One region of the Paenibacillus sp. SER-28 genome, then DNA from elsewhere that is predicted to be linked to it. Evidence: riboswitches for the same ligand, from Rfam matches in the RefSeq annotation. Region 1 holds a riboswitch; each other region holds the start of a gene.
The links. Region 1 has a riboswitch for cobalamin ahead of metE (5-methyltetrahydropteroyltriglutamate--homocysteine S-methyltransferase). Riboswitches for the same ligand answer to the same signal wherever they lie in the genome.
Positions count from the first base shown of each region.

Region 2: linked by a shared signal. The riboswitch ahead of ACUYLD_RS01785 (ABC transporter substrate-binding protein) and the one ahead of metE (5-methyltetrahydropteroyltriglutamate--homocysteine S-methyltransferase) in region 1 are both predicted to bind cobalamin.
Region 3: linked by a shared signal. The riboswitch ahead of ACUYLD_RS13305 (ABC transporter substrate-binding protein) and the one ahead of metE (5-methyltetrahydropteroyltriglutamate--homocysteine S-methyltransferase) in region 1 are both predicted to bind cobalamin.

Region 1 is NZ_JBRECM010000005.1:300,079-310,099, forward strand. Features, by position in the region: gene ACUYLD_RS15495 (glycoside hydrolase family 3 C-terminal domain-containing protein) at 1-762, opposite strand, end outside; gene ACUYLD_RS15500 (AbrB/MazE/SpoVT family DNA-binding domain-containing protein) at 997-1,467, shown strand; gene ACUYLD_RS15505 (anaerobic ribonucleoside triphosphate reductase) at 1,759-3,708, shown strand; gene nrdG (anaerobic ribonucleoside-triphosphate reductase activating protein) at 3,705-4,202, shown strand; cobalamin riboswitch at 4,386-4,581, shown strand; gene metE (5-methyltetrahydropteroyltriglutamate--homocysteine S-methyltransferase) at 4,743-7,061, shown strand; gene ACUYLD_RS15520 (DUF6985 domain-containing protein) at 7,149-7,682, opposite strand; gene ACUYLD_RS15525 (PadR family transcriptional regulator) at 8,064-8,393, shown strand; gene ACUYLD_RS15530 (DUF1700 domain-containing protein) at 8,386-8,937, shown strand; gene ACUYLD_RS15535 (DUF4097 family beta strand repeat-containing protein) at 8,942-9,793, shown strand; gene ACUYLD_RS15540 (3-ketoacyl-ACP reductase) at 9,914-10,021, shown strand, end outside.
Region 2 is NZ_JBRECM010000001.1:376,457-386,477, forward strand. Features, by position in the region: gene ACUYLD_RS01760 (Cof-type HAD-IIB family hydrolase) at 1-88, opposite strand, end outside; gene ACUYLD_RS01765 (lipoate--protein ligase) at 251-1,252, opposite strand; gene cobD (threonine-phosphate decarboxylase CobD) at 1,412-2,515, shown strand; gene cbiB (adenosylcobinamide-phosphate synthase CbiB) at 2,505-3,476, shown strand; gene ACUYLD_RS01780 (histidine phosphatase family protein) at 3,521-4,279, shown strand; cobalamin riboswitch at 4,402-4,595, shown strand; gene ACUYLD_RS01785 (ABC transporter substrate-binding protein) at 4,804-5,811, shown strand; gene ACUYLD_RS01790 (FecCD family ABC transporter permease) at 5,808-6,854, shown strand; gene ACUYLD_RS01795 (ABC transporter ATP-binding protein) at 6,851-7,684, shown strand; gene cobT (nicotinate-nucleotide--dimethylbenzimidazole phosphoribosyltransferase) at 7,728-8,798, shown strand; gene cobU (bifunctional adenosylcobinamide kinase/adenosylcobinamide-phosphate guanylyltransferase) at 8,795-9,355, shown strand; gene cobS (adenosylcobinamide-GDP ribazoletransferase) at 9,352-10,021, shown strand, end outside.
Region 3 is NZ_JBRECM010000004.1:175,157-185,177, forward strand. Features, by position in the region: gene nikB (nickel ABC transporter permease subunit NikB) at 1-74, opposite strand, end outside; gene nikA (nickel ABC transporter substrate-binding protein) at 121-1,746, opposite strand; gene ACUYLD_RS13285 (ABC transporter ATP-binding protein) at 1,889-2,665, opposite strand; gene ACUYLD_RS13290 (ATP-binding cassette domain-containing protein) at 2,662-3,579, opposite strand; gene nikC (nickel transporter permease) at 3,579-4,394, opposite strand; gene nikB (nickel ABC transporter permease) at 4,409-5,338, opposite strand; gene ACUYLD_RS13305 (ABC transporter substrate-binding protein) at 5,354-6,934, opposite strand; cobalamin riboswitch at 7,152-7,355, opposite strand; gene ACUYLD_RS13310 (hypothetical protein) at 7,720-7,911, shown strand; gene ACUYLD_RS13315 (hypothetical protein) at 8,578-9,261, shown strand; gene ACUYLD_RS13320 (hypothetical protein) at 9,771-9,941, opposite strand.

The DNA of each region.
Region 1 (10,021 bases):
GTTGACAATCCCCATGACATCACCCGCATCACTTACGACAAAACCGTCCATCCCCCATTCGTCCCTGACAATATCGTTAACCCCATAATATACCGTAGCAGGCGTTCCATTAATCAGGTTGTAAGAAGTCATCATCGACTGGGCGCCGCCTTCCGTAAAAGGCTTCTCAAAGGCTCTTAGGTAATATTCTCGCAGGTTTCGTGGATCTATACTGGAGGAGCCACTTCCCCGATCCACTTCATTATTGTTACCCAGAAAATGTTTTAAAGTGGCGACCGCTTTCAAATATACCGGATGATCCCCCTGTATCCCCTTGACTAACTCCTTTGACAGCTCTCCCGTCAAATATGGATCTTCGCCGTAAGCTTCCTCATTGCGTCCCCACCTCGGGTCACGCTCCATATCCACTGTAGGTGCCCACAGGGTCAGACCGTTTAATTTGGGATCACGCCGATAGTACACACGCGCCTCATCGGCGATAACAGAGCCGATGAGGCGCATTAATTCCGTATCCCAAGTACATGCCAATCCTACAGGCTGAGGAAATGAAGTCGCCTCACCCAACCACGCTATCCCGTGTGCCGCTTCCGTACCGTGCTTATAAGCTGCGACTCCCAATCGGTCAATGGACGGCTGGTATTGCAACATGGATTCAACCTTTTCCTCCAAGGTTAGTCGCGACACAAGATCCCGTACACGCTCATTCAGATGAATCTTCGGATCTTGAAATAAATATTCGATACCCGTTGTTTCATGACTCATATCCGTCATCTCCTTAGCTTAATTAAGATGATAAAAAGTTCATTTCTGAAAGCGTTTTAATATATCATAGCTAAAAAGGGATACCCCGGCAACAATACCGAAAACATCCTATACTGGTTGAAAGAAAGACCGCAGCATAAAGACAAAAAAAGTTGTATTTTACCTTCAATATACAAAGCTAAAAATAATATTTTTTGGTATAATCAGGATATATCATGGAAGGAGGAAGCGCTAATGAAAAATACCGGAATGACAAGGCCTCTGGATCAATTGGGGCGGATTGTACTCCCTAAGGAAATGCGGACCACAATGGATATCAATATCGGTGATTCACTTGAATTTTTCGTAGATGAAGAAGGGTTTGTACTAAGAAAATACACCGGTGTCTCCTGCAAATTTTGCGGCGCGGTGGATCATTTAACTTATTTTCGCGACAGCTTTATTTGCGCAGAGTGCATCCAGGTATTAAAGACCGATGAAAACGTGCATGCCACAAGCACCGATGCTATCCAGGCTCAAGAAGATTCTAAGCCGACCCGAACCAACACAACCTGGCAACCCAAGCAATCTAGAGTGCAGCAAGGTGAAATGGTAAAAAAGCTACGCAAGCTGATTCAGGAACACCCGAACCTGCCACAAAAAGTATATGCCGAAATGCTAGATATTTCCCAAGGCCGGGTGTCCCAGTTGAAAAAGCTACTCTAAACCTTCTCAAAACAATATCCCAAGATCATATACTATGTACTCGCAAGCCTATCATTTTCATCGCAACTACGATGGCCAGATATAGAGTAAGGTGCATATCCGTGGATGTGTCCCTTACTCTATATCTGGCTTTTTTATGCTGCCCGCTTCTACCAATGTGACAATAGTCACATACTCTCAATGTATACGTATATACAATATATAGATCGAAACAATTCGTTAACACAAGATATCATCAATATGTTGTTTTTGTGAAAAATATATATATTTTACTATATGGAGGGTTTTATGATGAAGGTGCTGGAGGAACATCAATTATACGACATCGGCGAGCGGGTCATTGGGGCACAAGATCTGGACATGCTACGGGAGAATGCAAATTTGAATGGAGAATCGTTCAGCGGCAAAATGAGCAAGCTTGGGTCCGAGTATGCCAAATGGTATGCGCGCCTGCGGGTACTTCCGCCTGAGCTGACGAACGCGATTGACCACGGGTATGTATATGTTCACGATTTGGACCAATATGCACTCGGAACTACAAATTGTATCTTTATTCCTTTTGGTCGTTTACTGCGAGACGGCTTCAATACAGGCAACGGCTCTGTGCGCACACCGCAAACGATTATGTCTGCTATGGCACTAGTCGCCATCATATTCCAGTCTCAGCAAAACAGCCAATTCGGAGGTGTCTCTGCCAATAAAATCGATTGGGACCTTGCCCCATACGTTGCCCGGTCCTTCCGCAAGCATCTGCGCAAGGGACTCCGGTTGTTCGAGGAAGAGATAGAATCCAGTCTGTCTGACGACGAACTACATATGGCCAATCCCCATTTGCAAGAAGTCTGCCCTCGTTCCTACGCATTCGCACGCGAAGAAACGGAGACGGAAACCCGGCAGGCTGCTGAATCGCTCATTCATAACCTGAACACCATGAGCAGTCGGGCGGGGGGACAGATTCCATTCACTTCACTGAATTACGGAATGTGCACGTCTGCTGAGGGACGGCTTGTTACTCAATCGCTGCTGGAGGCCACTATTCGCGGCTTGGGCAGCGGGGAAACTCCTATTTTTCCACAACATATTTTCCAATGTAAAGAGGGAATCAACCAGGCAGAAGGCGACATCAATTATGATTTGTTCTTACGGGCGGTAGAATGCTCTAGCAGACGGATGTATCCCAATTTTGTGAATGTGGATGCCACCTTCAACCTGCCTTTTTACCGTGCTGATGATCCAGATACCATTATAGCGACAATGGGTTGCCGTACCCGCACCATTTCTGACCGTTTCGGTAGAAACCGGCAAAGTGGCAAGGGGAATCTCTCCTTCAATACCATTAATCTGGTGCGGCTTGGCATTGAATATGGTATTTGCACAGGCAAACGCCTGACACCTGACCGTGATCGCTTTGATGCGAGACTAGAAGAAGTTATGCGCATTGCGGTAGATGGCCTAATTCATCGCTATCAAATCCAGACCAGCCAACCGGCCAAAGCCTCGGACTTTATGATGCGCGAAGGGGTATGGGAAGGTGGAGAACAACTGGCACCAGATGATAAGGTGGGAGGCGTACTAAAACACGGTACGCTTTCGATTGGGTTCATCGGGCTGGCTGAGTGCATGAAGGCACTATACGGGAAACACCACGGGGAGGATGATTTTGTATACCGCGAGGCACAGCGAATCATCACTTCCATGCGCGTGTATTGCGATCGAATGAGTGAATATCACAATTTAAATATAACATTGTTCGCTACGCCTGCCGAAGGTCTGTCGGGCAAGTTCACATTGCTGGATCAACGTGATTTCGGGATTATTCCTGAGGTAAATGATCGAGAATATTACACGAATTCTTTTCATATTCCCGTGTATTACACGCTCCCGGCTGCTCGTAAAATCAGCTTGGAAGCTCCGTTCCATAACCTATGCAACGCTGGTGCGATTTCATACATTGAGCTGGACGGTAATGCGCGGAATAACCCGGATGCGTTTCTTAAAATTGTTCAGTACGCGCTGCATCAGAACATCGGCTATTTCTCCATCAACCATCCGGTGGATCGTTGTACGGAATGTGGTTATGAAGGGATTATCGGGACAAGCTGCCCCCAATGTGGCACAGATGAGGAGCACACACACTTTCAGCGCTTACGTCGGGTAACCGGATATCTGACAGGAGATTATACCGTTCGCTTTAATGCCGCAAAACAGGCAGAAGTTCGAGACCGGGTGAAACATAAGTGAATTTGTGTGGCTACATTCCGGAATCTCTGAACGAAGGATACGGCCTGCGCACCGTTGTGTTCATTAGCGGTTGCCGTCATGCCTGTCCTGGATGCTTTAATCCAGAGTCATGGAGCTTCCGTGCAGGCGAGCCATTCACCCCCCAACGACAACAGGAGGTCATTCGTGACATCATGGAAAATCCGTTGTTGGATGGACTGACTCTCTGCGGGGGAGACCCGTTTTTCTCAGCAGCAGAATGCTCGCAATTTGTGCGTGACTTCCGCGAAGCCTGTCCCGACCGAACCGTGTGGGCTTACACTGGCTTTGTCTATGAAGATCTACTCACAGATCAGGAGCGACAGGAACTGGCGCTTTTGTGCGATGTGATTGTGGACGGTCGTTTTGTAGAACAGCAAAAGGACCTGACCCTTCCCTTCCGGGGCAGTCGCAACCAGCGTCTGGTAGATGTGAAAGCCAGTATTCAGGCAGGTTATACCGTTTCATTGACATAAGGCGATGCTTACCCAGCAAGCAAGATGCTATATCTAATCTAAGACAAGCCCCCATCATGGGTAAGGCTTGTCTTTTTTTCATATGGCTAACAGATTCCATTGGAGTTTCTATTGCGCATCCTGTAAGTTTCACTTATGATGGTGAACAAGTATACGAGTGCATAATTATTCGTCATACCTTAACCGCATAGCTTGGAGATAGGTGTCTGTTCTATTCAGATCAGGCTTAAAAGGGAAGCCGGTGCAAATCCGGCACGGTCCCGCCACTGTAAACGGGGAACTTTCAGCTGTTCATATATCCACTGGTCCACAGACCGGGAAGGAATGCTGAGCGTCATGATCCGTAAGTCAGGAGACCTGCCTATTTTAACAACATCGCAAGTACCTACGGAAGATAGGGAGGTGTTAAGAGCAGTCGCCGTATTTTTGATTTTTTAATCACGGAGGCATTCTTTCCCCTACTTATTTTTAACCTTGGGGGGAAGAATGCCTTTTTTGGTACGTAAAAATAAAACAGCTACCCACTAGGAGGAAAAGTACATGTCCATTATTGAATGGCCTGAATTGTCCGGCTTAATTAGCAGTAATCTGGGATATCCGCGTATCGGCGAAAATCGGGAATGGAAGAAAGCACTGGAACGCTTCTGGAACGGCAGCATTAACGAAAGCGAACTGCAGACGGAGATGAAAAAATTACGGTTGGAGCATCTGAGCAAGCAGCGTGACAAGGGGATTGATCGCATTCCTGTCGGAGACTTCTCCTATTACGATCACATGCTGGATACATCTGTGATGTTCGGTCTAGTACCTGAACGGTTCAACTTTCGTCCCGCAGGTCCGATTCCTCTGTCCGTGTACTTCGGGATCGCTCGTGGACAGAAGGGAGCAACCGCCAGTGAAATGACCAAATGGATGAATACCAATTATCACTACATCGTTCCTGAATTGGCGAACGCAGTTCCGGTGTTCACTGAAAATAAACCTTTACAGGCTTATCGTGAAGCAAAACAGGAACTAGGCATTGAGGGTAAACCGGTCCTCATCGGCCCCTATTCATTCGTTACCCTTTCCAAAGGCTATGATCGTAAGGAGCTTGCCTCTATTATAAGAACCTTCCTGCCTTTATACACCCGTGTCCTGTCTGAACTAGCAGCAGAAGGTGTTCAGTGGATCCAAATCGATGAACCTGTCCTGACCACCTCATTCCCAGTAGGGGATCTGGACATTATTCAAGAAGTCTATGAAGCTTTGACCCAAGCTGCGCCCTCCTTAAATATAATGCTGCAAACCTACTTTGGCAGCCTAGATCATTATGAGCGTCTGTCCGCACTTCCGGTACAGGGGCTGGGTCTTGATTTTGTGTATGATGATGGCGAAAATCTTCAGCATATATTGCAGCATGGCTTCCCTAAAGGAAAAACGCTGGGCGCTGGTGTCATTGACGGACGCAATATATGGCGCAGCGACCTGAACGCTGTAGCTGCTCTGCTGGGTCAGTTAGCAGAACAGACCACTGCCGAGCAGCTTATCGTACAGCCATCATGCAGTCTGCTGCATGTGCCAGTCAGCCTGGAGGCAGAGCACAAGCTGGACAAGGAGCTGGTGCAAGCGCTGGCCTTTGCTGATGAAAAGCTAGAGGAAATCGCCATCCTGACGGCTGCACTTGGCAAACACGATCCATCCGCACTCACCAAGCTTGGACAAAGTACAGATGCGGTAGCCCGTTTCAACAGTTCAGCGGCACGCGTACAGACAGCTGCCGATCTGGCCGACCTGTTGGCCAAAGAGCCTCTGTCACGCAGCGTTCCTTTCGCCGAGCGTCGTGAGATTCAGCAAAATAAGCTGAAGTTGCCTCCACTGCCTACGACGACCATTGGTAGCTTCCCGCAAACCGCCGAGATCCGCAAGGCCCGCCTGCACTATCGCAAAGGAGAATGGTCTGCCGAGCAATATCGAACGTTCATCCAACAGCAAATTAAGGAATGGATTGATATCCAAGAGGACATTGGCATTGATGTGCTTGTACATGGGGAATTTGAGCGGACCGACATGGTTGAATTTTTTGGCGAAAAGCTGAACGGCTTTGCTTTTACGCAAAACGGATGGGTGCAGTCCTACGGCTCCCGTTGTGTCAAACCGCCGATTATATACGGAGACGTTTCCTTCGATCAGCCCATGACCGTGGAAGAAACGGCATTCGCCCAATCGTTAACCTCCAAGCCTGTTAAGGGAATGCTTACGGGTCCTGTGACCATTTTGAACTGGTCTTTCGAACGTAATGACATTCCACGTAGTCAAGTTGCTTTACAGTTGGCTCTGGCATTACGGGCAGAGGTAGAGGCACTGGAACAAGCGGGCATCGGCATGATTCAGGTCGATGAGCCTGCAATTCGTGAAGGGCTTCCGCTGAAAAAAGAACAGCAGCAAGCCTATCTGGATTGGGCGGTTCAAGCCTTCCTTGTGACCACGGCCACCGTTGAGCCAGCGACCCAAATCCATACGCATATGTGCTATTCCGAATTTCAGCATATGATTCAGTCCATCTCCGATATGGATGCCGACGTTATATCTATTGAAACCTCGCGAAGCCACGGAGAACTGATTGTCAGCTTTGAAGATCAGGTATACGACAAAGGCATCGGTCTGGGCGTGTACGATATCCACAGCCCGCGCATCCCCGATGTATCTGAAATGCTAAGCATGATCCAGCGTGCCCTGCGCGTACTGCCATCAGATTTGTTCTGGGTTAATCCGGATTGTGGTCTGAAAACCCGCACCAAAGAGGAAGCTGTCGCCGCCTTGCGGCAAATGGTACAAGCAGCTCAAGCAGCCCGGGCTGCATTGGCTGTATCCAACTAATTTTTTTATCGTATCCAATCGCGCCATCATTTTCGCCTTATCCTATTCCCCTTTCCGACCTTTTTGCTAAAAGCCAGGAAGGGGGATTTATTCTAGATCATATAATGTGTATACACCTTGAATATGCTCCATTTTCATCTGCTTCATATGTACGCCTAAGCCATGTTCTCGATCCCAGGAGCAACTAAAATTCAAATACAGTTCGTCCTTTGCCGATGAGTCGGAAATCAGTATAGACATAAGCTGTATTCGATCCAACAATTGTTCCGGCCGCTCCACATAAGGCGCATATTCATCTGGGTCCTCTCCCCATGTACTGTAAGCATTCCGGTACTTTTCCACTATGCCAGCATAATGATGGTGTATGGACTCCAACACTTGAGGATGAATAGTTGACGAATATTCCATATACTGCTCCCATGTCTTTTTTTGCAACTGTGTAGGTTCTTCTATAGTCTGTGCCTGTTCTTCGGAGTCGGCTCCCACGATAAATTCGACTTCTACTTCCGAGGGCTGCCCGCAAAAATTAACATGTACTACACCACGCAGAACAATCTCCTCAGATACATCCCAAGACTCATCATCCTGTTCCAGTTCCATATACCAGTGTTTCCAATCCACCCTTTACCACCTCTTCATAAAAAGTAATCTTTAACCCTATTGAATACTTTACAATCTATCATTTTAATGAATGAAATTAAAGCGGCATCCTATATGAGCTTCCAGCCAAATTTCGAGAAATTTCCAAATAAAACTACTTTTTTCTACAACATTCGCTATTCGATAAAGCCTTCAAGAAAGAAAATCTGCCCATTTCGGCACAAATATTTTATTATTAAAAATTTAGTACCTTGCATTAATCAGTACATGATGTTAAATTATACCTGACTACTGTTCTATAATTAGTACCCGTGACAAATTATGCACAAACACACGTTTCTTCCCCTTATTCCGAACGACACCTATGAATCATTGTTAACATCCAGGAAGGGAGCACCGCTCGTGAATGTGAACATCCAATTCAAAAAAGGGGTACTGGAACTGTGCGTTCTAGTTCTAATTGGACGCAGAGACCGTTATGGCTACGAGTTGGCTCAAGCCGTCTCCCGTCATATTGAAGTAGCTGAGGGAGCCCTATATCCCCTACTTCGCCGTCTGGTATCAGAAGGATACTGCACAACGTATTTACAGGAATCGACCGAGGGACCTCCCCGCAAATATTATCGGCTGACTGATACTGGAAGCCATTATACAAAAATACTTACGCGGGAATGGAATGATTTTGTCCATCATGTCGCAAGCCTACTGGAGGAAGGAAATTCCGATGAATAGAAAACAGTTTCTTACAGAGGTGGAGCAGCGTCTTTCTCCTCTCCCTGCAGAGGTACGCAATGAGCTGCTTAGTGATTTGAGCCAGCATTTTGACTACGGGTTGGTCAATGGAAAAAGCGAAAGTGAGATTGCCAATGAGCTGGGTAACCCAGAGGATATTGCCCGAGAAGCGTTGGATGATCCTAATGCAGCCTGGAACGCTTCTCCTCCGCTTCGCCAGGGAAGCTTCGCACGCAATCTTTTTACTTTCTTAGGACTGCTGTTTCTCAACTTGCTGATCTCCATCCCGATTATGGCTACCCTATGGGTAGTATGGGTTTCATTGACCGTGGTAGCGGTCAGCTTCATTGCAGCCCCCCTTCTCGCCGTTACTGATTATGCGCTGAACAGCACCTTTTACCCGGCCAAATTCTTTTTCTCTATCACGTTGACGGGTATAGGTCTATTGCTGCTGCCTGGAGTACGTTATCTCTTACTCCTTATGGTCAAAGGCACAGTACGATACTGGAAATGGAATCAGACTACCCTGAGGGGAGCTTACTAACAACATGAATAAAAAGTGGTTTATTGCAGCAGGTCTGTGCATTGTGATCGGTGTAGCCGGAATGGTGGCTTACGGTGCCCCATGGAGTCAACAAGTCATGAAGGAAACAACTGCGATTAACAAAAAATGGACGTTCACACGTGGTCAGCTACAGAAGCTGAAAGTGGACAGTTCTGATGATGTCTCTATTTTGTTTACTCCCGGCTCTGGCGACCAAGGTGCGATACGCATTAGTGGAGAAGTTCAGACAAAGGTAGCCGACCAAATTCATAATGCCCGAATTGAGAACGGTAAGCTTACGATTCAATCGGAGCCGGCCGCTTCCTTGTCATTTCTTTCGATCACCCCTGATTTGGATCAAACGATTACCGTAGAGATGCCCTCCGGCGAAACACTAACTGACCTACAGGTAGATGCACATTCAGGGAATGTAAAACTTCAAGATGCCTCCGTGCAGAATACTTCCATCACCGCTACTTCAGGCACTGCCGAGATTACAAACCTCCAAAGTACCCACCTGATCGCAAATTTAACATCCGGCAATTTTACAGCCAGTCAGCTTGCAGCAGATATGGAGTTGAAGCTTACTTCAGGCGATGTTACCATCCGCGATTATAGCGGTAATGGCCTTATTTCCCTAACCTCAGGGGAGACAAATATTACGCAACGTGCCGTAGCCAACTTGGAAGTGAATGCTGATTCTGGTGACGTGAAGATTAAACAAGCTCCCGATTTTAAAGGTGTTTATAATGTCCACTCTGACTCTGGGAGTATAGATACTCCCGAATCTGTTCCCGGTAGTGTGAACGTGATAAAGGTAGAAACCACCTCAGGGGATATTAATATTTCCAAATAGGAGACCTCTAGATGAATACCTCATCAGAGGCGAAGTTTGGTTCAATGAGTTTAACCTTGTATAATGTAACCATGTGCTCACATGCACAACCACGTTATGGAGTGAAAAGGAGGAGACTGGATGGAACTTAAGAATAAAACAGCCATTATTACAGGAGCCAGCAAAGGAATCGGTAAAGCAATTGCCGAAACTTTAGCCAAGGAAGGCGTTAACCTGGGATTAATCTCA
Region 2 (10,021 bases), on a different contig from region 1:
CTTCTAATGCCTGTTGTGTCGCTGGTGTGACTTCTTTCTGGTCGTTAATGAGTGTATCATCAATATCAATGGCAATTAATTTATACATATCGGTATTCTCTCCTTTATCTCTATCATGGGGCAATGCTAAAATTGTATCTTATAATATTCAAAATGACAATATCGCAATGAAAAGGGGACAGCTCCCATAAGAGCCTGTCCCCATATAACCACTGAAGTATTGGCTTGAAACGATGGGAAAAAGTAACGGTTAGTCTTCCAAAAATACAAGTCCAACAAAATCGTCCAGCTCAATATTACCAAAATAGTGCTTCAAATCGAGAGAGGATAAGGCTTGACGTACCTCACCTTCATCATAACGCTTGCCGCGCAGGATATTTTCAATATCAGCAACGTCACCCACACCAAAGAAATCCCCATAGATTTTAATATCACGGATGTAGCCTTCCTTAAGATCCATGCGGATATCAATAATACCGACCGGAAATTTACGTGTGTGCTTGATATTGCTCTCGGGGGATAGACCGTAGTTCCAATCCCACGATTGGTAGCGTTCTTTGGATATTTCATGGATTTTGGCCCAGTCGGCATCGGTGAGCTTATATTGAGGCACCTGATCCAATTCTGCTCCGAATATGGAACGTAGCAGTTCCTCGCGAAATTGCTCTATGGTCATCTCACGGTCCATCAGTTCGCTGATGTTAGCCACGCGACTGCGGACGGATTTTGTGCTTTTGGATTTAAACTTTTCGGGATTGGCATGCAACGATGCAGCCACATTATCCAGATTCAGGTTGAACATCAATGTACCGTGGCTGAACATACGTCCGCGTGTGGCAAATTGGGCGTTTCCTGAAATTTTACGTTCTCCGACCTGTAGATCGTTGCGGCCTGTCATTTCAGCTTCTACTCCCATTTGGCGCAGGGCGTCAATCACAGGTTGCGTAAATTTGAGGAAATTATGAAAGGACTCCCCGTTATCCTTAGTAATGAAGCTGAAATTTAAATTACCGAGATCATGATATACAGCCCCACCGCCGGACAGGCGACGAACGACTTGAATATTGTTGTCCCTAACAAACTCGGCGTTGATTTCTTCAATAGTGTTTTGATGCTTGCCTATAATAATAGAAGGCTGATTAATGTAAAACAGCAAATAGCTGTCGTCCAGCGGTAAATGCTTGAGCGCGTATTCCTCAATAGCAAGATTAATGGCTGGATCGTGTATCCCCTGGTTGTCGATGAACAGCATGTCCATTCCTCCGTATATAAACTGTGTAATTTATGTGTGCCTCCTTCTATTGTAACCCAAGTGAGCCATGTACAAAAGCTCATTTGCATTGACGGGACGCAAAAAGCAGCCTCATAATGGAGCTAAATGATTGGAAACGGGCGGAAAGGATGAGAGGCAATGATAGAGGTTTACGGTCATGGCGGAGACAGGGAGACAGCTGCCGCGACTTTTGGCGGAGCTGCTGCGGATTTTGTAGATTTTAGTGCAAATATTAATCCGCTTGGTCCACCGCCAGAGGTGCTTGAGGCGCTGCAACACTCATTTGACACTGTGATTCGCTATCCAGACCCTGGGCATCGGAATTTTAAAAATATGCTCGCACGGCGACTGCATGTTCCACCGGAGTCGCTAAGTATCGGAAACGGAGCGGCTGAAAGCATGGCGCTCCTACTATTGGGACTAGCTCCTAAGCGTGTGGGTACAGTGGAGCCGTGTTTTTCGGAATATGCCGAGCTGGCTGGCAAATTCGGAGCCGAGGTCAACCGGGTGTATGGGAAGGCCTCGCTTCAATGGAAGGCGGACGTGGAGGACATCCTTCAGCTCATGGAGCAGGTAGATGTTTTGTTCCTCGGACAGCCGAATAATCCAAATGGCGTACAATATAGTGAGCAGGAGCTGTGCGAGCTGGCAGAGGCGGCTGGCACAACGGGTACCGTGCTGGTGGTGGATGAAGCATTCATTGATTTTATTCCGCTGGAACGGCGAATCTCACTGCTGCCTGTGCTGGATCGCTATCCTCATGTGATTTTGATCCGGTCAATGACCAAATTTTATGCCATTCCTGGCTTGCGATTGGGCTATGCGATTGCTCATCCGGACTATATCCGGCGAATGACGGCCAAACAGGTGACCTGGAGTGTGAATGGATTGGCGTTGCTGGCTGGGGAGGCGTGTTTGAGAAGTGGGCAAGCATATGAGCGCCAAACACAGGAGCTGATTGCTGCGGAGCGCAACCGCCTGTTGACCGCCTTGGCGGAATGGGGCTGCGGTGTCGTTCCCGGTGAAGCCAATTACGTGCTGGCAAGGGCGCCGGGTACGTGGAGCGCATCGGCTATTCAGCAGGCGCTTGGACAACGCGGAATTCTTATACGTAGCTGTGCTATGTATCCGGGACTGACGACGAGCCATTTTCGCATTGCGGTCAAGGATGCAGAAGCCAACGACAGGCTGCTGTCTGTATTGGGTGAAGTGCTGGAGGAGGAGCAGCGGCGTGACAGTTAGCTTGATTATCCTGGCAGCCTACCTTTTGGACAGGCTGATCGGTGATCCGAGGTGGTTGCCGCATCCAGTCATCGGGATGGGACATGCCATTTCAGCATTGGAAAAAGCGATTCGTCGCCAGGTCCGCAGTGATCGGGGGCTGAAACGTGCGGGTATACTGCTTCCGCTCATTGTGGCGGGAGGCTCCTTTGCGCTCGCCTGGGCGCTGTTGCACTTGCTTGCCTGGATTCATCCGTGGTTGTCTGTCGGCGCAGAAATGGTGCTGATTGCGACCACGATTGCTTCCAAAGGACTAAAGGATGCAGGAATGGCCGTATACCGAGCGTTGCAGGCGGATGATCTGGCAGCGGCACGGCGGGAGCTGGGCATGATTGTCGGGCGGGATACGCAACAGCTTGATGAGCCTGAGATTGTACGTGGTACGGTTGAAACGGTCGCTGAAAATATCGTGGACGCGATTATTTCCCCGCTTTTTTATGCCCTGATCGGAGGAGCACCCTTGGCGCTGGCTTATCGTGCTGTGAATACGCTCGATTCCATGGTTGGCTATAAAAATGAAAAGTATCTGCATTTAGGCTGGGCTTCAGCACGTCTAGATGATGTGGCTAACTACATTCCGGCACGCCTGACAGCGGCAATGCTTGTCGTAGCGGCGTGGATGTACAAGCGAGATGCTGCGAGAAGCTGGCGCACAGTCAAGCGAGACGCTCGTCTGCACCCAAGCCCGAACAGTGGCTTCCCGGAATCAGCTGTTGCTGGAGCACTGGGGATTCGTCTTGGAGGCTATAATGTGTATCATGGCGTACGCTCTTTTCGTGCATACATGGGCGATTGGATACGACCGCTAGAGTCGAAAGATATACGGCATACAATCCAGCTGATGTTCGCCGTGTCCAGTATGTTCGTAGGATTGTGTTTGTTAGGAGCCGCAGGTTGTTTTGCCTTGGGATGGGTGCGGTGAGGGTGAGGCGTGACACACTGAATAATGATCGAGCAGGAAGTGACATGATCTTGAAGCAAGATATAGCAGCAAAAAGGACGGTAGAATACGTACAAAGTCCGAACTCACAGGAGGATAAGGTGCCATATGATGCTAAAGAAGATCTGCATTGGGACATGGAACTCGTGTTAGTTCGTCACGGCACAACCTTATGGAATAAGGAACGTCGATATATGGGACACTCCGACTTAGGTTTGCTACCAGGAGCAGAACAGGAATTAAAGCCTTTGCAAGAAGAATTGCAGGGGCAGTCCTTTGCTCGAATCTATTGCAGCGATTTAAGGCGATGTCGCCAGACCTTGCAGATCATTGTGCCGGAGTCAGAATTGACGTCTGGAGGTTCCCTATCTACTATGTCTCCTATGATGGAACCACGTCTGCGAGAGCTTCATTTTGGCGAGTGGGATGGAAAAACGTATGACATGCTCAAGGATGTGTCGTTGTATCGCGCTTGGATTGATGAGCCGCAACGGATAACCCCTCCTGGAGGAGAGTCTTGGACAGATTTTGTGAATCGTTTGCGGAAATTTCTTGACTCTCTGTATGAATGGCGTGTTGCTATGGAAGTTCAACCCATGGATTTGACTGCTGCGCCGCCCTCTGTTTTGGTCGTTACGCATGGTGGCGTAATTCGTCAGTTAGCTTGCATGCTGATACCGGGCCATGATTTTTGGAGTCTGAATCCGAAGCCGGGAGAAGCATTTAGGATTCAATTGAGGCTGGCAGGACCGCACAATTACATAGCGGAAATGCTCCCTCATTAGGTTAGACACCAGCGGGTAAAGAGGCTGTTTGGGTTGTAAGCCGCCTCATTTTAACCTATAATCATCAAGTAAAAGAACGGCTTGACTACCACTACATCAAATATCCAGCAGACGAGGTCGGCGCAGTGTGATGAAACTATGGTTTCCCTTGCCTGCGCTGTTAAAAGGGAAGTCGGTGTAAGTCCGGCGCGGTCCCGCCACTGTAAATGGAAACATGCCGGTTAGTCCTGCTTTATGTGCTACTAAGCATATGAAGGAATTTCAGGACATGCATCTTACCATAAGTCAGGATACCTGCCCGTCCGCCTGTCACCATAATCCTTCGAGGAAAGGATGACGTGTTCGCAGTGACTGTCCGTGCGGAAAGAAGCTGCCGCCTGCGCACAATCTGCGCTAACGTGACCCCTGTGTCCTAATATGAGGATGCGGGGTTTTTTTGATAGGAAAAGAAGGCTGGATTTAGAAGATATCTGATGATGCTCAAGTAACGCTCTTAACGATTTTTTTATGAAGGGGTGCAAATCATGGCAGGAAAAAAAATAAAGGTTTGGACAACAGGTCTATTGGTTCCGATTTTGGCAGTTGTGCTGAGTGCATGTGGCTCTAATGGAAAAAATGCTGAAAATAAAGAGAATCAGACTTCTGCACAGCAGCCAGGAAAGACCGTAACCGCACAAGAGCCTCCGGGCAAAACAGTTTACCCACTCACAGTTAAGGATGCAACAGGACAGGAATTTACATTCAAAAAAGCGCCGGATAAAATCGTTTCCGTCTCCCCGGCAGAAACCGAGGCGCTGTTCGCCATCGGGCTGGATAAGGAAATAGTTGGCGTCTCCGACTACTCTGATTACCCGGCAGCAGCTACGAAAAAGCCTAAAGTGGGCGGTATTATGAAACCGAACGAAGAGGCGATCATTGCTGCTAACCCGGAAGTCGTTTTTGCAGGGATATCACTTAGTGAACAGGCTACGACCAAGCTGCGCGACATGGGAATTATGATTTTTAAAACGGAACCGAAGACAGTTGAAGATGTCATAGCTAACATCGAATTGTATGGAAAAATCACCGATCATCAGAAAGATGCGAGAGCGGTGACTGACAAGATGAGGGCAGATGTAGCGGAAGTGAAAGAAGGAGTTAAAAATATCGGTAAAGGGCAGAAGCTGCGGGTATACGTCGAGTTTTCACCAGGCTGGACAGTTGGTAAAGGCGAGTTTATGGACGAGCTGATTACGTTGGCGGGCGGCGAAAATGTAGGTGCCACGCAGAAGGGGTGGTACCAAATTAGTGAAGAAAATATTATTGCTGCGAACCCTGACGTGATTTTGTACAGCAAAAGTGTCAAGGACGACAAAACTGGCCAGACGCTCGGCGAAATCATTAAAGCTCGCAGTGGATGGGATCAAATATCGGCTGTTCGCCATAACCGGGTGTTTGCCGTGGATGATAATTTGATCAGTCGTCCGGGTCCACGCGTAACGGAAGGTCTCAAGGAAGTGGCCAAGGGCGTGTATCCTGAAATTTTCAAATGAACCGTAAACTGATCGGCTTTGGAGGGACAGGTCTTGTCCTGCTGTTGCTGACGCTGCTGCTCTGTCTTGGCATCGGCTCGGCCAAGCTTCCGGTCAGCCAGATCACGGGCATTCTGGTTAACCACCTTCCGTGGTTAGGCGATACGTTTACACCGGATTGGAATACATCCTCAGAGCAGATTATTTTGAAGGTCAGATTGCCACGAGTGTTACTGGGAATGTTGGTAGGAGCAGCGCTGGCGCTGGCGGGAGCCGGATTTCAGGGTGTGCTGCGTAATCCTTTGGCTGATCCGTATACACTGGGGGTATCCTCGGGGGCTTCGGTAGGAGCGGCAGTACTGATCTATTGGGGCCTTCAATTTTCATTTGTTGGCATATGGACGCTGCCGCTAGTGGCATTTACGACCGGAATGCTGACGCTGTGGATGGTGCTAACGTTGGCACGGGAAGGTGGAAAAATTCCGACACAAAGTCTCATTTTGTCGGGTGTGGTGATGCAATCCTTTCTAGGAGCAGTTGTTTCCTTTCTGACAGCCATGTCGAAGGAGACGGTCAATGAAATATTGTACTGGACGATGGGAAGTCTTAGTCTGCGCGGTTGGTCATATACAGGAATCCTTTTACCTTATGTGGTCATAGGACTGGTATTTCTATGGAACCGGGCACGTGTGCTGAATATTTTGGCTTTGGGTGAACGTCAGGCGGCTCACATGGGAGTTCATGTAGATGCGACGAAGCTATCTGTCCTGATCATTTCCACGCTGCTGACAGCTGCCGCTGTCTCGGTATGTGGAGTGATTGGCTTTGTGGGACTTGTTGTACCGCATATCATTCGTCTGGTGACAGGTCCTGATTACCGGATGATTGTTCCATTATCTGCGCTCGGTGGAGCCATTTTTATGGCTTGGGCGGATACGGCGGCTCGCACGTTGTTATCCCCCACGGAAATTCCTCTGGGCGTGATGACGGCCTTTGTTGGGGCACCGTTCTTCGCATATCTCCTGTATCGGAACAAGAAGCTGCGCAGGGGGGAACTGCTGTGACAGAACAAAGTGAATCACAGAAAGTGCGTGATCGGGCATTAGAGGTAGCGGGTCTGACACGTGCCTATGGAGAATTCCATGCGTTAAAGAATATAAGCTGGAGCGTCGACGAAGGAACTTGGTGGGGGATTATTGGTCCGAACGGCAGTGGAAAATCGACCTTGCTGCATCTGCTTTCGGGTGTAGATCAGCCAACTTCGGGAAACGTTCATATCTATGGCAAAAAGGTCGGTAGCTACAGCAGAAAAGAGCTTTCCCGACTCATAGCCGTACTCCAACAGGAAGGGCTTCCTCCAGTGGGATACACCGTCAGGGAAGTCGTAGAAATGGGACGTTTTCCTCATCAGGACTGGTTAGGCAGGGAAAAGGGTGTTGATGTGGAGGCGATCACGGATCGCGTGCTGGAGCGATTGGGTCTTGCCACGTTGGCGGACAGAGCATTGGACCGCTTGAGTGGGGGACAGCGACAGCGTGTAGCTTTGGCAAAAGTAATGGTGCAGGAGCCACGAATATTGCTGCTGGACGAGCCTACGACCTATCTGGACTTGCGCTATCAGCTTGAATTTATGGAACTGCTGGCAGATTGGCGCCAAGAAACGGGTGTGACGATCATTGCAGTCTTGCATGATCTTAACTTGACAGCCCAATTTTGCGAAGATTTGCTTGTACTCAAGGATGGAATGGTTGAAGGATTGGGAGCTTCATCGAAGTTATTAACCGAGGATCGGATTCGACGAGTATACGGTGTTGAGCCTGTGATGCTTCCGCATCCTGATAGCGGTGTGCCGCAGCTCTTGCTGCGCAGAAGTGCTTCGGATCCAGCGGATTAAATAAACGATGAAACACACTTAAAAAGAGCAGGGAGTGGAAGATATGAACAACAAGCTGCGTCAGCTGATCGATAGCATTGTCCAGCCGGATGGGGTGGCGGCCTCGGCAGCTTCAGCCCATTTGGACCAATTAACAAAGCCACCGGGAAGTCTTGGAAAGTTGGAAAGTGTGGCCATCAAGCTAGCAGGAATTACAGGAGTGGACAAGCCTGAATTTGATCGTAAAACGGTTATGGTCATGGCTGCGGATCACGGGGTGTGTGAAGAGGGAGTCAGTGCCTTTCCGGCTGAGGTTACACAGCAAATGCTGTATAACATGCTGTCAGGTGGCGCGGCAATTAATGTGCTGGCACGCCATGCGGGCGCAGATGTCAAGGTGGTAGATGTTGGCGTGAATGCGGATGTCGCTCACGCGAATCTGGTGGACCGTAAGGTACGCCTGGGTACTTCGAATATAGCTAAAGGGCCTGCAATGCTGCGTACGGAAGCGGAACAGGCGGTTTTGGCCGGAGCTGAAGCCGTAGCAGAAGCGGTCAAAGGTGGCACACGGCTATTCGTTACCGGGGAGCTGGGCATCGGGAATACGACAGCCAGCGCTGCGGTCGTATGTGCTCTTACCGGGCTAGAGCCGGAAGTTATCGTAGGCCGGGGGACGGGTGTAGATATGGCTGGACTTACCCGTAAAATATCGGTTGTCTGCCGCGCATTGGACGTGAACCAGCCAGATGCAAATGATGCGCTCGACGTGCTCACTAAGGTCGGCGGTCTGGAGATTGCCGCCTTGGCAGGAGTCATCCTCGGCGCAGCCGCACATCGCTGTCCAGTCGTGTTGGACGGCTTTATTTCAGGCGCAGCTGCCCTCGCAGCGCGTGCACTTGCGCCTGCAAGCGCTGCGTACATGCTCGCTTCGCACGCCTCGGACGAGCGCGGGCACGAGGCGGTGCTCCGCCAGCTCAAGCTGGAGCCCATGCTTTATTTGGACATGCGGCTCGGGGAGGGCACAGGCGGTGCGCTTAGCTTGCACCTGATTGATGCGGCGTGCCGCATCATGCGCGAAATGGCGACCTTTGCCGATGCAGGCGTATCGGACGGTCAGGGAGCCGCGCAGCGATGAAAGCGCTCGTGACCGGCGGGGCACGCAGCGGCAAAAGCGACTTTGCCGAGCGATTATGCATGTCGCGCGCTTCGCGCGCCTGCTACATTGCAACGGCGCAAGCCTATGACATGGAGATGAAGGAGCGCATCGCCCTTCATCGGGTCCAGCGCGAGTCTGCTGGGTACGACTGGCAGACGCTGGAGGAAGCGCAGGCGCTGCCGGAGCTGCTGCAGCGGCTTGGTGGCGATCAAGCGTCGCAGCCCGCGCCTATGGTGCTGGTCGACTGCCTGACCCTGTGGCTGTCGAACGTACTGCTGGCCGCAGGCGAGGACGGCGAAGCTGCGTCCAGAGCTGCCATTAATGAACTGGCGGCAGCTGTGGAGCAGTATCCAGGGCAGCTCGTCATCGTAACCAACGAGGTTGGTGACGGTATTGTGCCCGAATATCCGCTGGGTCGGCTGTATCGGGATTTGAGTGGGTTTATGAATCAGCGGATTGCCCGTCTTTGTGATGAAGTATTTTTGGTGACGGGTGGCATTCCCGTAGAACTCAAACAGTTGGAATATAAGCTATGAGCCGCGAACGTCAGGCTGTTGCTGCGGCTTTTCAATTTTTAACGCGTCTTCCGGTGAAGGCGGAAATAGATTTTTCCCCGGATTTGCTTAAACGCAGTGCAAGTTATTATCCGCTGGTGGGAGTGGTTATTGGCATCATTGTCTGGGGCTTTGCGGCGCTTACTTCTATGGTATTGCCACCGTTGCCGTGTGCGATTCTTACGCTTGTTATCTGGGTTTGGTTGACGGGCGGATTGCATTTGGACGGGTGGATGGATGCGGCTGATGCCTTATTCAGCTACCGATCCCGTGAGCGGATGCTGGAGATTATGAAGGATAGCCGTGTAGGAGCAATGGGCGTTATTGCTTGTGTGCTGCTACTTATGCTCAAGGCTTCTTTGCTGTATACGGTGCTGGTTGAACGGAATGTGTCTGGCTTGCTGCTGCTTCCGATGGTTTGGAGCCGCTGGTTTATGGTACATGCAATGAAACGCTGGCCTAAAGCCCGTAATGATGATGGGCTGGCTGCGCGTTTTGCTGATATGAGTGGTGGCCGCGTAGGGTTGGCCGTATTCTGGGCAGTATTAGTGACCCTAAGTGCTGCCGTAGGACAATATCTTCTGGCAGATTTGGCTACAGCAACAAGGGGGACTGGGAATCTGTCGTTGGCAGGATCCTACTTACAGA
Region 3 (10,021 bases), on a different contig from region 1:
GCAAAGGTAACGAGGGTGGCAAAGAGAACAATAGGAATGACCGCTACCATTCGCTTCCCGATATAGCTGATCATGAGTTGTCCTCCTATCCTGTAAACTACCGTTACCCATCGGCTTCAGCTACTTTCCGATTTCAATTCCCTCAAACGGATTTTCATCCCGATTAGCCGGGAATACAAAGTTTGTAATCTTTTTCTGGTACACTGCCGTTTTCTTAATATACGAAATAGGTACAATGGCAGATTGCTCCTGGAGCGTCTTCAGAATCGAAGCATACAGCTCTTGGCGCTTGGTTTCATCTGTCGATGAGAGCGCTTGGTGTACTTGCTGATCCAGGTCTTTCTTCATCGGAAGGGCGCTCAGCACCTCGGAAATTCCGAAGCTCTTCTTAGCAATAACATTAATAAAGGAATGCGGATCATAAGGCGCACCATAGTTGTACCAGAAGTACAGATCAAACTGGTTAGATCTAAGGCGCTTAATTTGAACCGTCAGCTCCAGTCCGGTCAGGTTCACTTTGACACCCAGTTCTCCCCATTCAGCCTGAATGGTTTCAGCCATCGCCTTTTGGATCGGATCAGTCTTATCAAAAATCAGCTCAAAATCCAGCTGTTGTCCGTCTTTTTCCCGTACTGTACCGCCTGCGGGCAGCTTCCAGCCAGCCTCATTCAGCAACGATTTGGATTTTTCCACATCATAGCCAACAGGCTGTAAGTTTACATTCGTATACGGATAGTTTTTGGATAAAACCGTATCGGCTGTTTCCTCCAGCCCCGAGGTTACACCTTCCACCATTGCCTGCTTGTTAAAGCCATGCTGGAGTGCCAGACGTACCCGAAGGTCTGCCAGCTTGGGATTGGATGAGTTGAGTAACAGGCTTCTTGTACCGACAGGCTCGGACAGCGTGGTAACATACTGATTCGTGTCGCGAAGCTGTTTGAAAGCATCCAGACTAATGACACCCTCTCCATAAATCAGATCCAGATCGCCTTTTTCAAAGGCTATTACACGGGTTTCGCCATCAGGAATGATTTTTACCGTAATTTTATCCACCTTTGGTGCAGTGCCCCAATAATTTGGATTACGCTTAAAGGTTGCATATTCATCTTGCTTGTATTCATCCAGCATCCAAGGCCCTGTACCTACAGGTTTCTTGATTCCTTTGGACGTATCTCCATCATCCGGGAACCCCGCTTCACCCAGAAAACGGAACGGGCGAACGACAGACAAATCCTGAAGCACTGGGTAGTATGGCTCTTTGAGCGTCATTCGGAAGGTGCTGTCATCTACAGCTTCAGTTTTGTCGAGAACGTCTACTATACCAAGCCAGCTGTGCGTCTTCTCATTTTTCATAATAGCGTCAAAGTTCTTTTTGACAATGGCTGCATTAAATAGCGTTCCATCCGAAAATTTCACACCTTTGCGCAGCTTAAATGTATATATTTTGCCGTCCTTGGAAATGGTCCAGGATTCAGCCAAAGCAGGCTCCAGCTTGCCTCCTTGCTTGTAGCTGACTAACGGCTCATAAACCATGGATTGTGCAAAAAGTTGGGAAGGATTATATACGTGAGGATTCATCGTACCAATGTCACGCGGCCACGATAGCGTGATCGACTTTTCATTGGCAGCTCCCTCAGTAGAGGTGGATGCAGGTGTGTTCTCCTGCTTCGCGCAGCCCAAAACAACGGATAATAAGAGGAGCGCCACCAACATAAGGGTGGCAGTCTTGCGGTGTCGAACGGACATCAATGTATTTCCCCTTTTCTATATATGTGATAATGATTATCATAATCATATTTAGAATAGGTACCACGTGCTATTTTGTCAACAACATTCGACAAGCCATCCTCTTATTTATTTTAAATTTGTAGAATATTAAATTTATGGCTTAATTCGCCAACGTTTGAAACAGAGCACGCGTGTACTCATGCTGTAACAAGTCTTTATCCCATTCCTTAAATATTTCCACGATCTCCCCCTGAACCATGACGGCAACGCGGTCACAAAACTGACGAGTAGATTGGAGATCGTGAGTGATGAATAGGTAGGACAACTCACGTTCCTGCTGCATTCTCTTAAGCATGCCCAGTACGGAAAACTGCGTTGTCGTATCCAGATTGGCGATCGATTCATCGAACAAGATAATATCCGGCTCCACCGCCAACGCTCGGGCAATACATACCCGCTGTTTTTGCCCGCCACTTAGTTGTGTTGGGTATTTTTCCAGACATTCCGTGTCCAGCCCCACAGATTCCAGTAAAGACTGGCAAATATCCAGTGTTTGCGCTTTTCGTCCGGGAAAATAATTGTGGATTGGCTCCTCCAAAATATCTCGTATGGTCATGCGAGGATGGAGCGAGGAAGACGAATCCTGTGCGACCAGTTGGATTCGTTTGTACAGATGGATATCCTTCATCCTTCCGGTGTGAATGGGCTGGTCATCCAGCCAAATCTCTCCTGAAGTCAACGACTCCAGCCCTAGAATACATTGTGCCAGCGTGCTTTTGCCACTTCCACTTTCTCCAACCAGTCCGAGACATTCCCCCTGTCGTAGCTCCAGACTCACCTTCTTCACGACCTGCTCGCTATCTTGCGTGCTGAACCAGCCTTTTCTCCGTTTGCGGACAGGGTATGCTTTGGTCACATTCTTCAATTCCAGCATCACTGGTGCATCCTTCCTTCCGGGCTCATCTCCAACACTCGATCTGCTATGCGACTCATCCCCTGGCGATCATGTGAAATCAGCAATATGGTGAGATCAAAGTCTTCTCTCAACTGTTGCAGCAATGCCAAGACCTTGTCCCGGTTGATAACATCCAACGCCGTAGTAGGCTCGTCGGCAATAAAGAGGCTCGGACCGGAGCTTAACATTGCAGCCAGCAGCACCCTTTGACACATGCCTCCGCTTAGTTCAAAAGGATATGACGACAAAATATGCTCAGGATTTGCAAATCCAACCTTGCGGAGCAGAGAGCGCAAATAGGCCTCCCGCACTGGAGTAGCACCTCCTCTGGCTATCTCCGTGGCACGGCTCAGCATCTGCCGCATCCGTGGCAGCACGCCCAGCGGGTGGACTTGCTGCGATGCAGTATGGGATGGGACAGCATCAGCGTGCCCCGGCTCCATCTGGTCATGCGGCATCCGACGCCGCCCGTGCAGTCTAAGCGTGTCCATCAGCTGGGCGCGGACAGTCCGGATCGGGTTCAACCCGCTCAGCGACTGTTGAATGAGCAGGGCAATATCCTCTCGGCGCAGCCTTTGCCAGCGCCGTTCCTGGAACGGGAGAATGTCTTCCCCGTTATAGTAGATACGCCCTTGCGTAACATTAATACCTGGCTCCAGCATGCCTGCGATTGCCTGTGCGGTCAGGCTCTTGCCGCATCCGCTCGGTCCGGTCAGGGCCACAATCTCCCCTGAATATATGGAAAAGCTCACATCACGCAGCAGTGGTTTGCTCCCACTTCCGCTTGCTCCTACGCCTGTGCGGCAGATTTCCAAATGTTCCACGTGTAACAACGGTTTTCGCCCTGCCACTTGCTCTATCGTATCCTTGCACCCAAGGGCTGTTTGATCCTCCACTATTTGGCCGCCCCCTTTTCCGAAAAGCGGTCGCCCAAAAGCTGGCAGGCAAGTACGAATAGCATAATCGCCAAGCCCGGGAAAATCATGACATGCGGAGCCACCTGAAAATACGAGGTTGCATCATGCAGCATCACGCCCCACTCTGGCTTGGGCGGCTGTACACCCAGTCCAAGAAAGGACAGCCCAGCGATCATCAGCACCACGCGTCCGATATCCCATACTGCATAAACCAACAACTGTGGCAACGCTTGTGGCAATACATAACGTCTCAGTATACGTACGTGTGAATTGCCGGATAAACGGGCATATCGAACGTAGTCCTCCTGACAGGCTTTTTGAACCAGACTACGGATATACCGGACATAGCCCGCCCACCGTACCGCAATAATCGCAAGGGTCATGTTAACAAAACCTGGACCCAAAATGCCCACAATTGCCACCGTTAAAATAATATCAGGAAAAGCCAGTACGCCGTCGATTCCCCGCATGATCAGCTGATCCACGCGTCCGCGCACATAACCAATGAGCAACCCTATAGGCAGACTGAAGCACAACGTAGCTACAGTAATTGCACATGCGATTAGCACGCTCATCCGAATCCCGTAAATTAGCCTTGACAGCACATCCCGACCCAGATGATCCGTACCGAAAGGATATTTCCGACTGGGAGGTGCCAGACGGTTCAAAAGATCCACTTGAAGAGGATCATGAGGAGCGACCCATGGAGCCAATAACCCAAGCAGCACGATCAGGCCAAACAGTACGCCTCCTGCCAGCAAGCTCCCTTGAAAGGAAAGCCGTATCTTTTTCATTTTCAGCTTCCCCCTTAACGCAAACGCAGCCTCGGATCTATCGCCGTCTGGACCACATCCACCAAACACTGAACTCCTACAATTAAAAATACGGCAAAAATAACATACCCCTGAATCACCGGATAATCTCGCTGTGTAATCGCATCTATAAAATAGTTGCCCAACCCCGGCCATGAAAAAATGGTCTCGACGATGACATTACCTGCCAGCATAAATGATAGATTGGTACCTAGCAGTGTAATTATAGGCAGAACCGCATGCTTAAATATCTCAAAAAACAGGATATGCATACGGGAAAAGCCTCGAGCCTTCGCTGCTTTCACAAAATTCCGGTCACCCAGCTCTAGCATTTGAGCGCGCAGTACACGGGCTTGCACAGCTCCCAAACCTGCGCCAAGAGTCAGCGCTGGGAGCACTAGATGTGTCCAATCCTCCCTTCCCATGGATGGGAGCCAGCCCAAGCGAACGGAGAACAGATAGATCAACAGAAACCCAAGCCAAAAAGAGGGGATCGACGATCCCAGCAGGGCGAACAGCCTGCCCAGACGATCCAATGGGCCGCTAATTTTTAACGAGGCAGCCAGCCCCAACCCCAGCGTAAGCACCGTCATGACGGCAAAGCCCGCAGCAGCTAGTTCCACAGTAGCAGGCAGTCTGTTCCACAGTTCGGCTAGCACGGATTCCTTGGATACATACGAGGTGCCCCAATGCCCTGTGAACACATCCCGCAGCCAGTTCACATATTGAATATGAAGCGGTTCGTTTAAGCCCAGTTCCTGCCGTAGCGTCGTCAACGCCTCCTCGGAGGCAGGGACATTATGCGCGGTGAGCAAAATGGTAGCAGGGTCTCCAGGAGCCAGCCGCATCAGTACAAAAGTCAGCGTGGATACAACGAATACAATGATGAGCAGCTGCGCCACACGTTCCAGTATAAAACGAATCATAGGATACGCCGCTCGTTATTCCGCAATATCGGATTGCGCTGTAATGTAGTAATACTCGATCGGATGGGGTGTAAAACCCTCTACCCCTTTTTTCACACCAAACACATTGTCAGGATGCACAATGAACGACTGTGGCAAATCCGTATCGATGATATCCAGCGCTTGTAGTGTCACAGCATTACGCTGCGCTGTATCCTTCGCCAGCTTCAAGCTGTTAAGAATACTCTCTAGCGGTTTGGAACTATAACGGCTTACATTGGCTTCGCTTTTCGAAGAATAAAACATGTCCATAAAATATTGTGGCTCTCCTGTATGAGCAGTAAGCATACTGTACATAGCAAAATCCCAATCGTTTTTGGTCAACGCCTCGTCGATATTTTCCACCTTGCGAATCTTGACCTGGATTCCCTCTTTCAGCAATTGGCTTTGGATGACCTCAGCCATAACAGAGAGCTCCGGACGCTGAGGAAAAGTCAGCAGCGTAACCTCGAACGGCTTGCCTTGCTTAGTCCATGTCCCTTGGGCGTCCTTCTGCCAGCCATCCTTCGTTAACAGCTGATCCGCCGTTCCGTCCAGCGCTTTACGCTCAACTTTACCGAAGGGAAGAATGCTCGGGAACGGACTGCTTGCTTCCGTACCGAAGCCCCTCATGACGGCGCTCACAATCGATGTGCGTGGAATCAGGCTGTCTACCACCTTACGGTTCGCCGCATCCTTGAATACTGGGGATTCCATATTGTACACGAGCATATGGGTGCGCAAGGAGGGAGCCGACAGCACTTGTAGCCTGTCGTTCTTTTTCAGTACCTCTGCGTTATCAACCGGAATATCCGTCGCTACGTCCACCTCGCCGGATTGCAGCGCCATCAGGCGCGAATTCCCGTCCGTAATGAACCTCATTGTCGCCTCAGCCAAACGGGCCTTCTCGCCCCAGTATCCGTCATAACGCTCTACGACCAAGGATTGGTCCTTGCTGAACGCTTTAATTTTAAAGGCGCCTGTCATCGCTGGGTAACTCTGCTCATCTTTCATCGATGCCACATCCAGTACAATCGTCGATGGATCAGCTAGATTGGACACCAACGCCGCATTCGGCTGGTTTGTCGTAATCTTTAAGGCCAGCGGGCCGCTTACATCAATGGACTTCACATTCAGTAAATCCTTCGCCAGATGGCTTTTCTCGATAGAGCGTAGCAAAGATGCTTTTACACTTGCTGCATCCATACTTTTTCCATTATGAAAAGTGACTTTATCCTGCAAGCTGAACGTCCAAACTGTAGGACTATCCTGCTTCCACTCCTTTGCCAGCCAAGCCACAGGCTCCAGCTTTTCATTCAAACGTACCAGTGTCTCACCTACACCGGATCGCATCACATCCCAGCTATTATCTCCGTGCGGGTCAACACCTGACGGTTTCCATGTATACGCCATTACCAGCTTTTTACCTGTCGCTGTTTGTTGTACTGACGCGTTCTCATCTTTGCCGGAGCTATTCGACGTCTTATTGCTAGTACATCCCGAAAGAGCCATAACTGCCAGTAACAGCATCACCCCTGTACATATCAACCATGAGCGCCTGCTACGATTGCTAATCATTCGATGAATCCCCCTCTATCTTGTAAAATCATATAAACCTAACGCAAAACGCGAAAAAAGCATTCCGGACCACTTGATCAGCAGTCAGAAATGCTTTCATTATAAAATGTCAAAACACACCTCGAAACCAACTCCAAAAACATAGAAGGGATCAGATCGGTTTCAGACATTCCGTATGCAGCACGCCTAACCACCTCCCCAGCATCCCGTGGGTCTGACAGTGATGTCAAAACAGGCAGGTCTCCTGACTCCAAGCGTATCTTTCAGGCCTTCCCGGTTCTTCACAGTTCCAGTGGCTGTTCTGAAAGCTCCAGCAGTATCCTGCTGATGCCTGTATACAGTGGCGGGCCCGTGTCGGAATCAACCGAACTTCCCTTTTAAGTGAACACGCTCAACAACTATCCACATGGTCTCAACAAAACCCCGTACATAGAGTCGTCCGGCTCACACCTGTTTTCTTCCTTTATTTCTTTCCATTACGATCTTATTTTGTTGTCACAGGCTTGTCAATAAATGCTGTATAATAATTTAAATTTGAACAATATAGTGAGAATGAAGGCAATGGCTATTCATTGCGTGCACGAAATGACGGTCATTCCGTCTCCCTCATGCTGTCCCGAAAACTGTACCAGACTACTTAATGAATCTAAAAGAGAAGCATAAACGAAAATTTAGCAGCGAGATTGCAGATCAATTGTACAAGCTATTAAAAAAGATACATTATTCCAAAGGCCTGAAAAAGCAGTTGGTTATTTCTTCTCCAAAAAATTGAGGAAGAAAAAGATTTGAAAAGCGACAAAACCAAAGAGTTGATCGGAAAATTAGTGAGCAAACCTTGTGGAATTTCTATTATAAGGATAACAGCATGGGGAGCAGCTACCAAACAAAAGAACTATATTGTTGATTCTTCTCAGACAGCCTTTGAGACAAATTTAACTATTAGAGAATTTACCCGTAAACATTCCTTAGTGAGTTAGAGAATGAGTTTGAAAAGCCTCCGGTGATTAGCCGGGGGCTTAATTTGTTAACTGACCATTTCCTGACAAGCCATGTCAGCGTGCCGTTTAGGTGCCTAGCAGTCCAGTTATTTTTTAGCTAGTAAGTGAGCGAAGCGAGGGATCTTGCAGGTCGTTCACAGCGTCGTACTGTAAACCAGGACGACGCGACGGCTTGCTTTAACGCTCGAAAAGTTGCGGAGCTAAAGAGTTTTGTACGAACAACCAAACGGGGAGGCACTTGCTATTAAACCGTCAGTTAATAAAAGGACCGTTGCGATCAATACGGCTCTCTTCTATCTTATTTTAAATTTTATCCATTAAATAAAATTATTTACAAACATAAAATTTACAGGTAATATTTACTTATTCCTTCTTATGGATAAAAAAACAATTGTATACACGACTCCAGAGAGGAGACTTAGTAGAAATGAGGTTGATAATGTTCTGAAAATAAAAGTAGATGCGGACACTGTGTAAAGTTGCAATGAGCCGTTAAGCGAAGAAGTTGTCGTCGTTGGTCCTTGAATAAAGGAATAATATATTCCTACCAAAAAACCGTAAGACAAATACTTAAACAGATTTTTTTCAAATTTACTCATTTCTTAGCCCCCAATAATATTTTTCGAAGAGGAGAATTTTAATACTATGAAACCATTCAAAGTCATGACTAAAACAGCAATAATTGCAGCATTGACAGCAATATTATTACCATATGGAGCCATTGCTTCTGCAAATGATGCGCCGAATCCATTGTCATCGACGATACAATCAGAAGCCGGAAAATGGGAACCGACAGATGAAATAAAGGCCAAGGAAGGACAAGTCTACAAATATATCGATCCTAGTAGTGTTAACGATGATGTTTATTACTATTATGTCAATTACGACAATTTAAATCAAGAAAAAGGTAATAATGATAGAATTAGTACCCAATCCATTGGGGTGACTCCTATTGTTAAAACCCATGAAAATCTAGGTTATTGGGTTGATACAAACAATGCAATTCGTGTAAGTACATATACTGGGCCTGCTGCTGCAAAAATTGCAGTGAAAACTAATATTAAAGTGAAAGCGGAAGGAGCAATAACAGGTGGCGTTAAAGCTATAGAAGGCACATTGGGTTTTGGTATAGAAGCTGATATTGGCCTAGATGATGAATATTCAATCAATGTTCCTAAAGGAGAAAGATGGGTCATTAGTGCTTTTCCACGATATGAAAAACATAGATTAGGAATGTATTGGCCAGCTCCATTCATAGGTGATCCTTTCATAGGTTATGTGAGAGTAGACAAGCCTGTGGGAATTGCTTTCAGAGTAGAAAAGCACTAATCATATCAAATAAATTGAAATAAAAAGAGAGGCCGTTGCAACCAACACGGCTTTTTTTTTATAGCGGAAAGTAGCGGGACTCTCGCGAGTCTACTCAGTTACTTTGGACTGGAGCTGTGGCGTCCGAACGATCTATTGCGTTCAAAGGACTCTATATCATACCTAGACAGGGTTACACGAAAGAATGTCGAATAGAGCGGGCAAGTAAAAGAATGATGAAACAGGATTGTAATTCGTCGTGACGGACAATTAAATACTTGGTACTACGGGCTTTTTATTGACAAGCACGGAGGGTGATGAAATTAACAAGACAGCGAAATTTGAGGATTGGAAGACCGGACATATGCACTCACAAAACTCTGGGTTTTGGAATTTAATTTCGTATGGAATCTTACTGTATCAGCATAGGGAGGCATTCACTTTATCTATCTGCTAACGCATACGGTTCGAATAATCTTCCGTGATTTTTGCTAGGATAAAAAAACCAACACGTTCCCAAAGAATATTTTCTATCGTCCACGACTTTCACGTCCAATAGTCATAATTCTGGCCCCCTGCTTTAGCTTGTCCAAATCCAGGAAATAAAGCAGCCCCCTTGTTGACGATCCGCGACTGTTGCGCATCTGCTTACGCTGGCTGCGAACCAATGTAAGCAGCTTCGTTAGGTTATAGCTGTCCAACTCCAAACTCAATCAATTTGGGTGTGCTGCGTCTGGCTCCGGCCAGCCTGACGCCTGCCGTAATAGATACCAGTTTGCAC